DNA from 2 places in the Thalassotalea piscium genome. Region 2 is predicted to be linked to the other one. Evidence: predicted binding sites of a transcription regulator. Region 2 holds the regulator's gene; the other holds the start of a gene.
What was found. Region 2 encodes FliA, which starts transcription of late flagellar genes. Its sites were predicted from a motif close to CTAAAGNTNNNNNNNNNNNNGCCGATA; they were not measured.

Region 1 (8,091 bases), 1.8 Mb from region 2:
GTTTTGTTTTGGCTATTATATTTCTCAACAATAATGTCTATTGTTTCGTCTATATTATTAATTGCATAGCGCCAGCCCTCAATGGTGGCTTCTGTGATATGTTCGACTTCCTCGGGCTTGTTATTAACCGTATTTTCTAAGGTAAGTAAAACATCTCCATAAAAGTTTATACCATGATCACTCGGGCGAAATGCATAAAATTCCACGCCTTTCTTATTTAATGAATATAGCTCATTGGATGTGTAAACATTATAAGCATCTACATTACCTTTAATAAATTCAGTGAGAGACTCTTGGGTTGCAATAATATTCATCTTGTTGGTATGCAGGTGATACTTTTTAAACATTGCAATTATTTCAGCATTCATTAAACCCTTAGTTATCATGACTTTCTTGTTAATCAGATCTGAAAGCTTGGGATAACGGCTAATAAGTAACGAGGGGGAATGCTGAAAAAAGCTCGCTAAAGCAACTAAAGGAACGCCATTTGCTCTATAAACAATAGCACCAGCAGCTCCTATGGCATAATCTACATCGCCGTAGCTGAGTTTTTCGATAGGCGAAGGGCCGGTAGTACGTTCAATTAAATTAACCTCTAGGCCGTATTTTCTATAATAGCCTTTCTCTTTGGCCATATAGTAACCTGCAAATTGAAATTGATGCCGCCATTTAAGTTGAAGATCTATCTGAGTGAATTGTTGGGCAGTATTATTTGCATTGGCAAAGGCGAAGTTTCCCGACAATAATATGTAAGTAAATAGAAAAATAGATGATAAAACTGCTGTACTCATTGATATTCCATTAACAATGTACCGATTACAAGCTTAAGTATAGCTTGAATTTACTATAAATCGAGTTTAACTATGAAAATTTATCTTTGCTCTGCGATTGCCACTAGCTCGTCAGCCAAACGTTTTTTTTGTATGAGAGGAACGGTTAAACGTTCACTGTTTTTACGCTCTGTATAGCCGAAGGTGGAATCAAATTTTGAGCCACCCTCGTTGCTTATTTTAACTAATCGTTGATTAACTATTTGATAAGTTGAGCGTTCAAAACCGTCTGCTTTAACACTTAATACTAAGTATGCACGCCCTCTACCATTAAAAGTTAATTCTGTTGTTAAGGGCACACCTGTATCAGAAATAATAACACTGTACTGACTTTGGAATTTTTTAACATATTTACGGGTACGCTTATCACGGATAATAGAGCTAACAGGCAATTCAAAGTTGAGTTGTCGCAATGTTTTCCCGTCAACGATTACCTGTTCTTCGCTTAAGAATGTGGCTTGCGCTAAGGTTCTTTCTATACCTGGAGCAGCTGATAAGGTTGACTTAAGTTCAGTTGCTCTATTGGTATCAATAGCGTTGAGTGTTGGTGTGTCTGCATCTTCATTATTGATGCGCTCACTTGACTCAAGCTCTAACTTTGAGAGTACTTCTTTACTATAGGTAATCTGAAGACCATTATCGCTATCGTTTAAGATTATTTCAGCTTTACCTGTGCGTACAATTTTCTCTTTTCCTTCACCCTGCTGATAATAATTTGTCGCGATCAGTGTTGCACTAATAGGACTATTGCTTTTAAGTGTAGTTAATGCACGATTTAAATCGGCAAGACCGTCAGCTTTGCTTATGAAAGGTATTATTAGTAGGGTAAATATAAGCGCAAACGCTTGTTGCTTAAGCATTAAAGATCCTTTTTTAAAACTGAGAAGTTAAAGTTTATACATTGCGGTTATAAAAATCACTAGTGTCGAAATTTTACAACACTAGTGTAAGGTTATATCAGCTGTCTGGTGTCAGTCTATAGCGATAAAAAAGTATTAATTTTATTCACAATACCTTCACAATCTAAAGCAAGTTCATGATGAATTTCTTCTTGAGTTCCGTGTTTAATAAATTGATCAGGTAAACCTATATTTAAAATATTAATTTTACGTGCTTGCTGTAAAATATATTCATTAACTGCAGAACCAGCTCCTCCAGCAATAGCATTGTCTTCTATGGTTATGATAGTGTCATGTGCTTCACAGAGTTGGTCAATTAAATTGTGATCTAACGGTTTAACGAAACGCATATCCGCTAGTGTCGCGTCTAATATTGTTGCAGCTTTTTGGGCTTGGCTTAACATTGTGCCAAAGCTTAATATTGCGACACGCTGACCTTGCTGGATAATTCTTCCTTTACCAATTTCTATAGTTTCATGAATTTGTGGTAACTCTTTACCTAAACCGTTGCCTCGCGGATATCTTACAGCCGATGGTTGATTGAGTTGATGTCCGGTGGTTAACATTAATTGGCATTCACGCTCATCGCTAGGGGTCATGATAACTAAATTAGGAATGCAACGCATAAAGCTTAGGTCAAATGAACCTTGGTGTGTTGGACCATCTGCACCGACAATACCTGCTCTATCAATAGCAAACATTACGGGTAAGTTTTGAATAGCAACGTCATGAATAAATTGGTCGTAACCTCGCTGTAAAAAACTTGAGTAAATAGCAACTACAGGGCTATAACCACCAATGGCTAGGCCTGCAGCAAATGTAACGGCATGCTGCTCTGCAATCGCGACATCATAGTATTTTTCAGGAAAGCGCTGGCTAAATTCAACCATGCCTGAGCCTTCTCGCATTGCCGGGGTTATTGCTACTAACTTCTCATCTTTTTCTGCAGTTCTGCATAACCAATCACCAAAAATTTTGGAATAAGTGGGAAGGCTTGGCTTGCTTGGTGGCAAGGAAGTTTCTTCCGGGTTAAATTTTGGTACGGCATGGTATTTTATCGGGTCTTGTTCGGCTGCTTGATAACCTTTACCTTTTTTGGTGGCAATATGAAGCAACTGAGGCCCTTTTAAACTCCGCATATTGCTAATCGTATCTACTAAGCCATTTACATCATGGCCATCAATAGGGCCGATATAGTTAAAACCTAATTCTTCGAAAAAAGTGCTAGGAACAACCATACCTTTTAAATGTTCTTCAGCGCGACTTGCCAATTCTTTAATTGGAGGTATATTTTTAAGTATGCGCTTACTTCCTTCACGTATCCCAGTATATAAGCTGCCAGATAGCATTCTAGCTAAGTGATTATTTAATGCGCCAACATTTTCTGAGATCGACATCTCGTTATCATTTAAAATAACCAGCATATCTTTATGAATATCACCTGCGTGGTTTAATGCCTCAAACGCCATACCTGCCGTCATTGCGCCATCACCAATTACGGCGACAACTTTACGTTTCTTTCCTTCTTTTTCTGCTGCAACGGCAAGCCCTAATGCTGCAGAAATAGAAGTGCTGGAATGGCCAACACTAAGCACGTCGTATTCACTTTCCTCACGCCAAGGAAAGGGGTGTAAGCCTTCTTTTTGTCTAATGGTATGTAATTGATCGCGGCGACCCGTCAGTATTTTGTGTGGGTATGCTTGATGACCAACGTCCCAAATTAACTGATCGAAGGGGGTGTTGTAGACATAGTGAAGCGCAACGGTTAATTCAATAGTGCCTAAGCCAGATGCAAAATGCCCGCTGCTCTTACTTACCGAGCTCAAAAGATAACGACGCAGTTCATCACTTGCCTGTGGCAATTGAGAACGGGTTAATTCGCGTAAATTTTTTGGCGAATCAATTTGAGACAACAATGGAAAGTCGTTAAGGTTTTTAGTCATAGTAATATTAGCCAGGTTAACTGGTTCGCTTTATTATAAATGTAGCGAATTGCGACAAAGTTTGTGTATTGTAAGGCAAACGGGCTAAAGCTTGAAGTGCTTGTTGATATAACTGTTCAGCTTTTTCTTGTGCGCCCTTTAACCCCAGTAGTGCAGGATAAGTACTTTTATTAGCTGCAAGGTCTGAACCGCACGGTTTACCTAGCTCTTCTTCGGTAGAGGTAATATCGATTATATCATCTCGAACCTGATAGGCTAAACCTATGCTTCGGGCAAATATTGCCAACTGATTTTTATCTTCGTCACTCACTTGTTCAGCGCATTCAGCGACCATCAACACACAAGCTTCTAATAGTGCGCCTGTTTTCAACGCATGCAACTTTTCTAGCTCAGCTAGTGTAATTGTTTTATCTGTTGCGGCTAAGTCCATTGCTTGACCGCCGCACATACCCTGATATCCAGCTGCATTAGCAAGTTGTTGAATTAGCTTAACTTGTTTGGTCTTACCGTAAGGTGAAAATTCATGGTTGGCAATGATATCAAAGGCCAATGTTTGTAGGCTGTCTCCTGCAAGTATTGCAGTCGCTTCATTGAACGCTTTATGGCAAGTTGGCTTTCCTCGTCTAAGGTCATCATTGTCCATTGCAGGTAAGTCATCATGCAATAACGAATAGGCATGAATACACTCAATTGCAGCGCCAATAGCATCGGCATCTGTACTTTCAACATTTAGTGTAATTGCGGTGACGTAAGAAAGGTAAGGGCGCATGCGTTTGCCACCCATTAGAAGCCCATAACGCATCGCGGCTAATAATTCGTCATTATTTACATTAAGTTGATCGAGTTTACTGGTAAGAAAGTGATCTATATGCTGTTGTAAATATTCTATATCGATTAGCTGGCTCACTACTCGTTCTCTTCAACGTTGAAATCAGTTAGGGTTTGTTGCCCATTTGCTGTCATTAACATTTGAATTTTTTGTTCCGCGTCTTGAAGTTTTTCTTGGCTTAATTGGCTTAAATTAAGTCCACGTTCAAAGAAATTCATTGAGTCTTCCAAACTAAGCTCTCCGGCTTCTAATTTTTGAACAATTAGTTCAAGTTCTTTCAAAGACTCTTCAAAGCTTAAGTTTTCTATTTTTTTACGTGCCATAGTTTTTAGTGCCAAAATATTGCGATTGATGCTATAGATAAATGGAAAGAAGGATTTAAAGCGCAAAGTTACCTTAGCTAAGCCCTTTGGTCAATCTAACATTAAGTTATCTTTATTGCGTGATAAAAATGAAAAATACAAAATAATCTTAATTATAAGTTAAGTTATTGACAATATGGGCGATAATAAAAGAGCAACATCAATTTTATATTCGTATATAGTCGCGTATATTTAAACCTTATTGTATTATTTAAAGTATAAGCAAAACAAAGGTTGTTATTAAAACAGCGTATAGGGGAGACATTTTGTGGATTTAGCTACGCTACTGGGGATTTTAGGGGCTATTGGTTTTATCGTAATGGCGATGGTGCTGGGTGGTGATATCAGCATGTTTATCGATACCCAGTCTATATTGATTGTTTTTTGTGGATCTACCTTTGTTGTTTTATCAAATTATACTCTTGGTCAGTTTTTTGGGATTGGGAAGATTATTGCTAAAGCATTTATGTTCAAAATTGAACAACCAGAAGAGCTGATTGAAAAGTCAGTTGAAATGGCAGATGCAGCACGTAAAGGTGGTTTTTTAGCATTAGAAGAAGCAGAAATATCGAATGCCTTTATGCAAAAAGGTGTAGATATGCTGGTTGATGGGCATGATGCCGATGTCGTTAAAGGAACGTTACAAAAAGATATTAATTTAACCTCTGAACGTCATGAAACTGGTGTAGGTATGCTAATGGCTTTAGCTGAAGTTGCACCAGCAATGGGGATGATAGGAACGCTCATTGGTTTAGTTGCAATGTTATCAAATATGGATGATCCAAAAGCGATCGGTCCCGCTATGGCCGTTGCATTATTAACCACACTATACGGCGCATTTTTAGCTAACGTAATTGCTATCCCTATTGCGAATAAACTAAAACTAAGGCTTGCTGAGGAAAAGTTAAACCAAGAATTAATTCTTGATGCAGTATTAGGCATTCAAGATGGGCAAAACCCACGAGTAATTGAGGGATTATTGAAAAATTATATATCGGAAGGTAAACGTGTTGTGAATACCACTGAAGAGTAACGAGATTAATTATGGCTAATCCTCCAGAATGTAAATGCCCACCACCCGGACTACCCGCGTGGATGGGAACGTTTGCCGATTTAATGTCATTATTAATGTGCTTTTTCGTGTTGTTGTTGTCTTTTTCAGAAATGGATGTACTTAAGTTTAAACAAATTGCAGGTTCAATGAAGTTTGCGTTTGGTGTACAAAATAAAATTGAAGTAAAAGATATTCCAAAAGGCACTAGTATTATTGCGCAAGAGTTTCGTCCGGGTAAACCAGAACCAACACCTATTGAAGTGATTCAACAACAAACTGTTGAAATGACACAGCAAATGTTGGAGTTTCAAGCGGGTGATGAAACCTCGGCGGGTGGTCGCCAAGAGCAACGTGGCGCAGAACGAGGTGGACAATCGCAAAGTACTGATGACTCCCAATCAGCTCAAGCTGAACAGCAAGCAAAAGATGCACTTGAACAAGCTTCTAAAGAGCAAGTTAATGAGTTGGTCAAGAAGATTGCTGAGCAAATGGAAAAGCAAATACAAGACGGGGCGATTGAACTTGAATCTCTGGGACAACAAGTGATAATTCGAATACGTGAGAATGGTTCATTTGCTGCAGGTTCAGCATTTTTACAGCCTAAGTTTAAGCCAATTGTTCAAAAAATTGGAGAGTTATTAACCACAATTCCAGGCGAAATAATGGTGTCGGGTAATACAGATAGCCAAGGTATGAACTCGGAGCTATATAGTTCTAACTGGGACTTATCGAGTAAGCGTGCAGTTGCAATTGCTCATGAATTAATAAAGGTACAAGATTTTGATGCTACACGAATGTTAGTTGTAGGTCATGCTGATACAAGGCCATTAGTGCCCAATAGTAATGCGCTAAACCGCCGCCGAAATCGACGAGTTGAAATTGCGATTAATCAAGGTAAAGCAAAGGTGTCTGAGCCTATTTCAATTTCTAACGAGGCCAGTAATTAGGGTCTGTTGAGTTTTTGAGACTATAGGCTCTAATGAGCTTTGTAGAGCCGAGCTTGAAAGGCACCTATTACGCGCCACTGATTTATAGCAAAGGTGATTACATGGATGTAATTTACTGGAGCAGTTACGAAAAATAACCATTCTTACGATCAATACCTTGTCTTTACACCTTTATATTTACTATGTGTTCAGCTCATTAATTCAATTGGCATGTACCAAATTTAGTGTTAACTGTGTATAATTCGCGCCAATAATTTATGTAGGTCCCTTAATTACCATGAAGTTTATCGTAAAATTACAAGCTGAAATCACTATTAAAAGTCGCCCAGTACGCAAGCGCTTTACTAAAATCCTTGAGTCTAGCGTTAAAAATGTACTGCGTCGTATTGATGAGCAAGTAACGACACGAGTTAATTGGGATAATATAGAAGTTAACACTAAAAATAATACTCCTGAAAATCGTTTGGCATTGATTGAAGCGTTAAAGTGTATTCCTGGAGTACCTGCTTTTCTTGAAGTGCAGCAAATGGAGTTTACAGATCTACATGACATTTTTGAAAAAACCTTAGCAGTTCATGCAAAAACAATTGAAAATAAAACGTTTTGTGTTCGTGCTAAGCGGACAGGGAAGCATGAATTTAAGTCATTAGATGTTGAACAGTATGTGGGTGGCGGTTTAAACCAGCATGTTGAAAGTGCAAAAGTTCAGTTAAGAAAGCCAGATGTTACTGTTCGCTTAGAAATTAAAAATAATGTACTAAATGTTGTTAGTAACACGTTTAAAGGTTTAGGTGGCTTTCCTATTGCAACCCAAGAAGATGTGCTGTCGTTAATGTCTGGAGGTTTTGATTCTGGTGTCGCTAGCTATCAAATGATTAAGAAAGGCTCACGTACACACTTTTGCTTTTTCAATTTAGGTGGTTCAGCACACGAGGTAGGTGTTAAGCAAGTAAGTTATTATTTGTGGGATAAATTTGGTGCTTCTCATCGTACAAAATTTTATGCGGTAGATTTTGAGCCTGTTGTGGCTGAAATTCTAGAGAAAATTGAGAATGGTCAAATGGGTGTTGTTTTAAAGCGAATGATGATGCGTGCAGCAGCTAAAATTGCTGAAAGTAGAGGTATTCAATCATTAGTAACGGGTGAAAGCTTAGGTCAAGTATCAAGTCAAACGCTCACTAATTTAAATGTGATTGACCGAGTCACTGAAACCTTAATTTTACGCCC
Region 2 (8,091 bases):
TGGGCTAAAGCCCAACCTACAAATATATGGGCTTATCGGTAATTGCTTCTGCATTACCCTACTACCGCACCTTTGGCGGCAAAGCCCAAACTACATTTCAATAAAGTACAGTTTTCTTATTGCCTGTTGTAGGTCGGCATTTATGCCGTCAATAGCTTAACGTTCGTTACTTTTTGATGGGCTAAAGCCCAACCTACAAATATATGGGCTTATCGGTAATTGCTTCTGCATTACCCTACTACCGCACCTTTGGCGGCAAAGCCCAAACTACATTTCAATAAAGTACAGTTTGCTTATTGCCTGTTGTAGGTCGGCATTTATGCCGTCAATAGCTTAACGTTCGTTACTTTTTGATGGGCTAAAGCCCAACCTACAAATATATGGGCTTATCGGTAATTGCTTCTGCATTACCCTACTACCGCACCTTTGGCGGCAAAGCCCAAACTACATTTCAATAAAGTACAGTTTGCTTATTGCCTGTTGTAGGTCGGCATTTATGCCGTCAATAGCTTAACGTTCGTTACTTTTTGATGGGCTAAAGCCCAACCTACAAATATATGGGCTTATCGGTAATTGCTTCTGCATTACCCTACTACCGCCATCTTTAGCGGCAAAACCCAAACTACATTTCAATAAAGTACAGTTTGCTTATTGCCTGTTGTAGGTCGGCATTTATGCCGTCAATAGCTTAACGCTCGTTACTTTTTGATGGGCTAAAGCCCAACCTACAAGTAGTGTATTTTCTTATCGTCTGCCGCTGAGTAAATATTACTTTAGTTAACTACCCTTTACTCTATGTATTATATGACAACTTTCATTATAGCATTAGGAATTTCAAGTAACGGTAATACTAATTCTGATATACCTGCTACAGCAACCGCTTGTGGCATTCCATAAACAACAGAAGTTGCTTCATCCTGTGACCAAATGGTTGCCCCTTTGCCTTTTAACAAACGCGAACCTTCTCTACCGTCAGCGCCCATTCCCGTTAAGATAATACCTAACACATCTCCTGAAAAAACTTTAGCTGCTGAACCAAAGCTAATATCAACACTTGGCTTAAAAGCAATACGAGGTGAATCATCTTCAAATATTCTTAATTTAGCATTGTTACTGTTGCCCTCTACTATCATTTGTTTACCACCAGGAGCTAAATATGCATGCCCTGGTTTAAGCACGTCCCCATTTTCGGCTTCTTTGACTTTAATGTTGCATAAAGAATCAAGTCGGTTTGCAAATGCTAAAGTGAAAGCAGCAGGCATATGCTGGATCATAATAATAGGAAGAGGAAAGTCTGCTGGTAATGCTGTTAATACTTTTTGAAGTGCAACAGGCCCTCCGGTAGATGTTCCAATAGCTAAAAGCTTGTATGACTTGCTTTTAGTTAAGTTACCTGCACTTCTAGTAGGAATACTAGCTACAACAGGAGTACTGGTCGATCTAGTGAATGTACTAGTAGGTTCACGCGACAAGCTACTGTCAAACTTTCTTCGTAATGATGGTGTTGAAGCTGGTGTTGATAAGGCTCTACGTGTACTTTTGCCTTTTTTTTGGGCTATCTCTAATACCCGTTGTTTTAAAATATGTCCTGCATCACTCGTTGTTTTTGCAATTTCATTAAATTTCTTAGGTAAAAAGTCTAATGCTCCCGCGTCTAAAGCTTCTAAAGTAGCTTTTGCGCCTTGATGCGTTAATGAAGAAAACATTAAGATAGCAGTTGGAGAATTCGCCATTATTTGCTTAACGGCATCAATACCATTAAGTACTGGCATTTCAATGTCCATGGTGATCACGTCAGGTCTTAACGACTTAGCTTTATCTACCGCTTCTTGACCATTAACCGCAAAATCTACCACAGTGAGGTTAGGGTCACTTTCTAAAATATCACTAACACGACGACGAAAAAAGCTGGAGTCGTCTACCACCAAAACCCTGTAGGTCATTTAACTTCTCTTTGTCTTTTACAAAACTGGATTAGTTGTGTAATTATTATGAGCGTAACTTTTTATTCACGATCGATTTTTTCGCATAATATTTTAGCATATTAGCTACATCAATAATGAGTGCAATGCCGCCATCACTCGTAATTGTAGCGCCCGCCATACCAGGCGTACCGTGTAAAAGTCGATCTAATGGTTTAATTACTACTTCTTCTTGACCAATTAAGCTGTCAACAACAAAACCTATTTGCTGCGTGCCAAGCTGTACAATAACAACATGGCCCGTTTTACGCTTATTCTCAACATGATTTCTAACCAACCATTGGTCAAGGTAGAATAACGGGATAGCTTTCTCTCTAACAATAATGGTGAGCTGACCATCAACTAAATTGGTATTAGTTAAGTCTAAATGAAATATTTCATTTACAGCCGCTAGTGGTAAAGCAAAAGTTTGCTTACCCACAATAACCATTAGCGTTGGTAAAATAGCTAACGTAAGTGGCACTTTAATTTCTAGTACTGTGCCTACGCCCATTTCTGAGTCTATATTAACAGTACCATTAAGTTGGGTGATTTTCGTTTTCACCACGTCCATCCCAACACCACGTCCTGATACTTCAGATATTTCAGTTTTGGTAGAAAATCCTGGCGCAAAAATTAAAGCAAAGGCGTCTTTGTCTGACATTCTATTAGCCGCATCTTCATCTAAGACACCTCGCTCAATAGCAATGCTTTTTAATTTATTAGCGTCCATACCTGCACCATCGTCACGAATAGTCAGTAATATATGGTCACCTTCTTGAGAAGCAGATAAAATGACGGTACCTTCTCGACTTTTACCTTTGGCTTCACGATCGTCAGGCAATTCAATCCCATGATCTACTGAGTTACGCACCAAATGCACGAGTGGATCAGCTAATGCTTCAACTAAGTTTTTGTCTAAATCGGTCTCTTCACCTTGTAAAATTAACTTAATGTCTTTATTCAAGGTACGCGCTAAGTCTCGAACAACGCGAGGGAAACGTCCGAAAACTTTCTTAATCGGTTGCATGCGCGTTTTCATTACCGCGCCCTGTAAATCTGTAGTAACTGCGTCTAAGTTTGACACAGCTTTTGTCAACTCTTCATCTTCTTTGGTCATACCTAAACTTGTTAAGCGATTTCTCACTAAAACGAGCTCACCAACCATGTTCATTATTTGATCAAGGCGTTGCGTGTCAACACGAACCGTTGTTTCACCTTGAGGAGCGCTACTCTGTCCAGGTTTTTTCTCAGCTGCCACTGGTTTAGCTGCAGGCGCTGGTGCGGGTTTTGATGCAGGTGCGGCTGCCGGTTTTTGTGCGGCTGTAGGCGCGGGGGTTACTGGTTTTTGACTTGTTTGTGGTGACTTTCCTTGACCATGCAATTCATCTAGCAGTGATTCAAATTCATCATCAGATATATCATTAGACGAGGCTTTATTGGCCGGTGTCGCTGGTGGTGTTTTTGCCACATCAGAAGAAAATGCCCCCTGACCATGCAGTTCATCTAACAATGATTCAAACTCATCATCTGAAATATCATTACTATTATTCGAACTAGTTACCGCAGGAGTGCTTGGCGCACTTGTACCATGTAATTCATCTAAGAGTCGTTCAAATTCATCTTCTGACATTTCATCACTTGAAGTAACGCTAGATTCATTACCACTTACCGTATTTTCTACAACCACAGTAGTTTCAACTGGTGGTGCAGCCCCTTCTGGCTCGCTTAAACGGTGAAGTTGTTCTAGAAGTGCGGGATCAGCAGCATCAACAGGTTCTCTATTTTGAACTTGGCTAAACATTTCATTAATGGTGTCTAACGCCTTTAAGATAACGTCCATTAAATCTGCGGTTACTGCACGCTTACCGGTACGCAGTATATCAAAGACATTTTCTGCACCATGGCAAGCATCAACAAGTTCAGTTAATGCTAAAAAGCCTGCGCCACCTTTTACCGTATGAAAGCCTCTAAAAATAGCGTTTAATAACTCTGCGTTATTTGGATCGTTCTCTAACTCAACAAGTTGTTCAGATAAACTTTCAAGTATTTCACCTGCTTCGATTAAAAAATCCTGTAGAATTTCTTCATCTGCTTCATAAGACATCCAACAATTCCTCTTAAAATCCTAGGCTTGATAAAAGATCATCAACATCATCTTGGTCAGAAACAACGTCATCTCTATTCTCTGTGTTTACAATTGGGCCTTCTACTAAGTTATCGCCCACTTTAGGTTGTTTTTTTTCTTTATCTCGTTCTGAGTTTAATCCAAAGGCCGTTAACATGTTAATTAAGCTTTCTTCAACCTCTCTAACCAAGTCAATAACTTTACGAATAACCTGCCCGGTTAAGTCTTGAAAGTCTTGCGCCATTAATACATCGGTCATTAAGGCGTGCATGTGCGATGTTTCTTTTTCTGTTGTTGTTAGTAAAACGTCAATATCGGCACATAATGCTTTAAATTCTGAAAGTTCAAGTTCGTTATGCATCAGCTTGTGCCACAAAGGCTTAACCGTAGCTATTTGCTGCTGAATAGTATCAACAACAGGAAAAATAGACTCTACAGCATCCATGGTTTTATTAGCGGCTTCTTCTGTGCGACTAATCACATAGTTTAAGCGCTCTTTTGCATCAGGAATATCTGCATTAGCTAAATCGTTGAGTCGTGAATCAACTTGGAAATTAGTTAACGAATCATGTAATTGACGCGTTAATTTACCAATTTCAGCAAAAAGCGCGGTATTGATCGGATTTTGTATCTCAGCGACTAACTCATCGGCTTTATCTTGTTGATTACTTTCAAGGTATTCAACCAATAATTTTGCCTGTTCCAGCGACACATGGACACTCGTATTAATACTCATGCAACGTCCTTAATTAACGGTTAAGGTTTACCCTAAACGCTCAAATATTTTATCAAGCTTGGTTTTCAACGTTGCAGCTGTAAATGGCTTAACAATGTACCCATTTACGCCAGCTTGAGCTGCCATAACAATTTGCTCTTTTTTAGCTTCAGCTGTCACCATTAATACAGGAATGTGCGATAAGCTAGCGTCTGCACGAATTGCTTTTAATAAGTCAATACCTTGCATGCCTGGCATGTTCCAGTCGGTTACAACGAAATCAAAATCACCGCCTTGAAGCATAGGTAATGCTGTACTACCGTCATCTGCTTCTGAAATATTGGTGAAGCCTAAGTCGCGTAAAAGATTTTTCACTATACGTCTCATTGTTGAGAAATCGTCAACAACAAGTACTTTCATATTTTTATCCAAGACACCCTCCGGGGATATAGTTCTAAATTCTATTTATTATATTGTAATCAACTTTTCCACGATTGCATACGTGCTTTTAATCGATGTAACGCTTGACTATGGATTTGACTTACTCTTGACTCACTAACGTCAAGGACATGACCAATTTCTCGTAAGTTTAATTCTTCGTCATAATACAACGACAGTACTAGAGCTTCGCGTTCGGGTAAAGTAGAAATACATTCACTGAGTGCTTTTTTAAAAACTATTTGCTCTATATTGCTATAAGGATTGTTGTTACTTCTATCTTCTAACTGACTTAGTGCGTCTTCACTAACTCCTAAGTCTTCAATCCCAATAATCTTTCCCGTACTTACCTCGTTAAGAATATCATGGTACTCATTTAACGAAATATCAAGTTTTTCAGCAACTTCAATATCAGTTACGTCGCGACCAAGTTCGGCTTCTAAGTGTTTAATTGCTTCGTTAACCATTCGGCTATTTTTATGAACTGAGCGCGGAGTCCAGTCACCACGGCGTATTTCGTCAAGCATCGCACCTCTAATTCTGATCCCAGCAAAGGTTTCAAAACTAGCGCCTTTAGTATTATCAAAATTATTAGCTGCCTCTAATAAGCCAATCATGCCTGATTGTATAAGATCGTCAACAATGACACTAGCGGGAAGTCGAGCAAGCAAATGGTAGGCTATTCGTTTTACTAAAACGGTATGTTGCTCTAGTAGAGTAGTTTTATCTATTTGATTAATGTAAGCATTTGCTTTAGCCACTATCACCCACCACTATTTTATGGATTGTACTTAGTTTTATTGGATTATTACGATTTATTTTCTAACAACTGCTCGATAAAGAATTCTAAATGACCTGACGCTTGGTGAGGTATTGGCCACTTAACTATTTTTTCAGCAAGTTGTTTAAGTGCCTTCGCTGCTGGTGAATCTGGATAAGCTTCAACAATAGCCTGTTGCTTACGTACAGATTTTCGTATGTTTTCATCAAAAGGAATGACACCCACTAATTCTAGCGCAACATCAAGAAAACGTTCACTAACTTTTGATAATTTTCCAAAAAGCTGCTGTCCTTCTTTTGGACTACGTACCATATTGGCGACAACTTTAAATTTATATACGCCATGGTCACGACTTAATAGTTTCATTAAAGCATAGCAATCAGTAATTGAAGTGGGTTCATCACATACCACCAGAAGTACATCTTGTGCAGCTCTTGCAAAGCTTAGCACCATATCTGAAATACCAGCCGCGGTGTCAACAACCAAAACATCAAACTTAGTTTTCATGTCGCTAAAAGCGCGAATTAAACCTGCATGCTCAGCTGGTGTTAAGTCGACCATAGATTGGGTACCAGAGGTTGCAGGAATTATATTAATGCCAGCTGGACCTTTAATAATGACATCATCAAGCTCGCACTCACCTGATAACACATGAGATAAATTACGCTGCACTCTTAAACCAAGCATAACATCGCAGTTGGCTAAGCCTAAATCGGCATCTAAAACCAATACCCGTTTACCAAGTTGAGCTAAAGCAATTGCAGTATTAAGTGATATATTAGTTTTACCTACACCCCCCTTACCGCCTGAAACAGCAATAACCTTTACAGGGTTACTTCCTTTTCTACTGTTGTGATTTGCATCTTGCATTTTTCTTAAGCCACTCGCTTGATCGATCATCTATATTCTTTCTCGTTTTATCAGTATTACACAATTGCAGCAGAAGTCATGGGCATTGGTCGCGAAACGTGTTGATTATTGTATTTATTTGCCATTCTTTCAGCAAGAGTAACTAACTTTTCAGCATTTGCAACTTTAATATCTTCTGGTACTCTTTGCCCATCAGTAAGATAGCCGATCGGCAGACCATTTTGAATAGCTGTGGTAACTATTTCACCAACACTTAAGCTTTCGTCTAGCTTTGTAAAAATACAACCCGCTAGTGGTATTTTTTTAAACCGTTGAACATTCTCTTGCATAACCCGTTGTTGCGAGTTAGCTGCAAGAACTAGATAATTTCTTATTTTTACCCGTGAGTTTGCTACAAGTGTTGCTAAGTGTTGGGCTAATCTCATATCACGTTGGCCCATGCCAGCGGTATCGATTAAAACCAATTTTTTATTCGCATATTGTTGCAACAATAAATCAAGCGATTGAGCGTCTTTCGCCATTTTAACTTGGCAACCAATAATTTTTCCATAAGTGGAAAGTTGTTCAAAACCCGCAATACGGTAGCTATCTGTTGAGATCATAACCACTTGATCAGCACCATGTATTTGTGCATATCTCGCTGCTAGTTTTGCAATAGTTGTAGTTTTGCCAACGCCAGTAGGACCAATTAACGATACAACACCACCCTTATGAATAATGTCATTGCTGGTGGTACTAAGCTGTTGAGTTAATAAGTTTTTTGCATGTTCCCATGCTTGACTTTCATTGGCCGAACTTGGAATGTAACTCGCTACTTGCTCTGCTAATGCTTCTGTGATGCCCATTTGCATTAAGCGGTTTACAAGTACAGCTTTGCCAGGATCTTTTTGTGCCATATCTTGCCACATTAATCCAGACACTTGATGCTCTAATAATTGACGAATACTGTGCATCTCTTGACGCATTTTTTCAATTTCATTAGCAGAGTCAGTATGGTGATACTGTTGATTTGCATACTCATTAGCTACATGAGGCGCTGAAGGCTGCATTACCTCATCAGTATGATGTGCTGAGCGAACTTGAGGTGTTTGTTGAGCATTTTGCTCTAGTCTATCGGTAAAGCTTTTAAGTTGGTCTTCAATATCACTATCTGTTTTTGCTACATTCTGAGATGGTGAACTAGCCTTATTTTGATTTG

Region 1: pomA (flagellar motor protein PomA) is a predicted target of FliA. The motif match lies at 4,983-5,009, and genes of this name have one in related genera.

The regions. Positions count from the first base shown of each region.
Region 1 is NZ_AP027362.1:2,916,324-2,924,414, reverse strand. Features, by position in the region: gene QUD79_RS12870 (GGDEF domain-containing protein) at 1-791, opposite strand, end outside; gene QUD79_RS12865 (hypothetical protein) at 872-1,690, opposite strand; gene dxs (1-deoxy-D-xylulose-5-phosphate synthase) at 1,807-3,672, opposite strand; gene QUD79_RS12855 (polyprenyl synthetase family protein) at 3,689-4,579, opposite strand; gene QUD79_RS12850 (exodeoxyribonuclease VII small subunit) at 4,579-4,824, opposite strand; gene pomA (flagellar motor protein PomA) at 5,132-5,896, shown strand; gene QUD79_RS12840 (flagellar motor protein MotB) at 5,908-6,864, shown strand; gene thiI (tRNA uracil 4-sulfurtransferase ThiI) at 7,142-8,091, shown strand, end outside.
Region 2 is NZ_AP027362.1:772,390-780,480, reverse strand. Features, by position in the region: gene QUD79_RS03355 (protein-glutamate methylesterase/protein-glutamine glutaminase) at 801-1,943, opposite strand; gene QUD79_RS03350 (chemotaxis protein CheA) at 1,990-4,068, opposite strand; gene QUD79_RS03345 (protein phosphatase CheZ) at 4,082-4,825, opposite strand; gene cheY (chemotaxis response regulator CheY) at 4,853-5,236, opposite strand; gene QUD79_RS03335 (RNA polymerase sigma factor FliA) at 5,284-6,006, opposite strand; gene QUD79_RS03330 (MinD/ParA family protein) at 6,051-6,923, opposite strand; gene flhF (flagellar biosynthesis GTPase FlhF) at 6,950-8,091, opposite strand, start outside.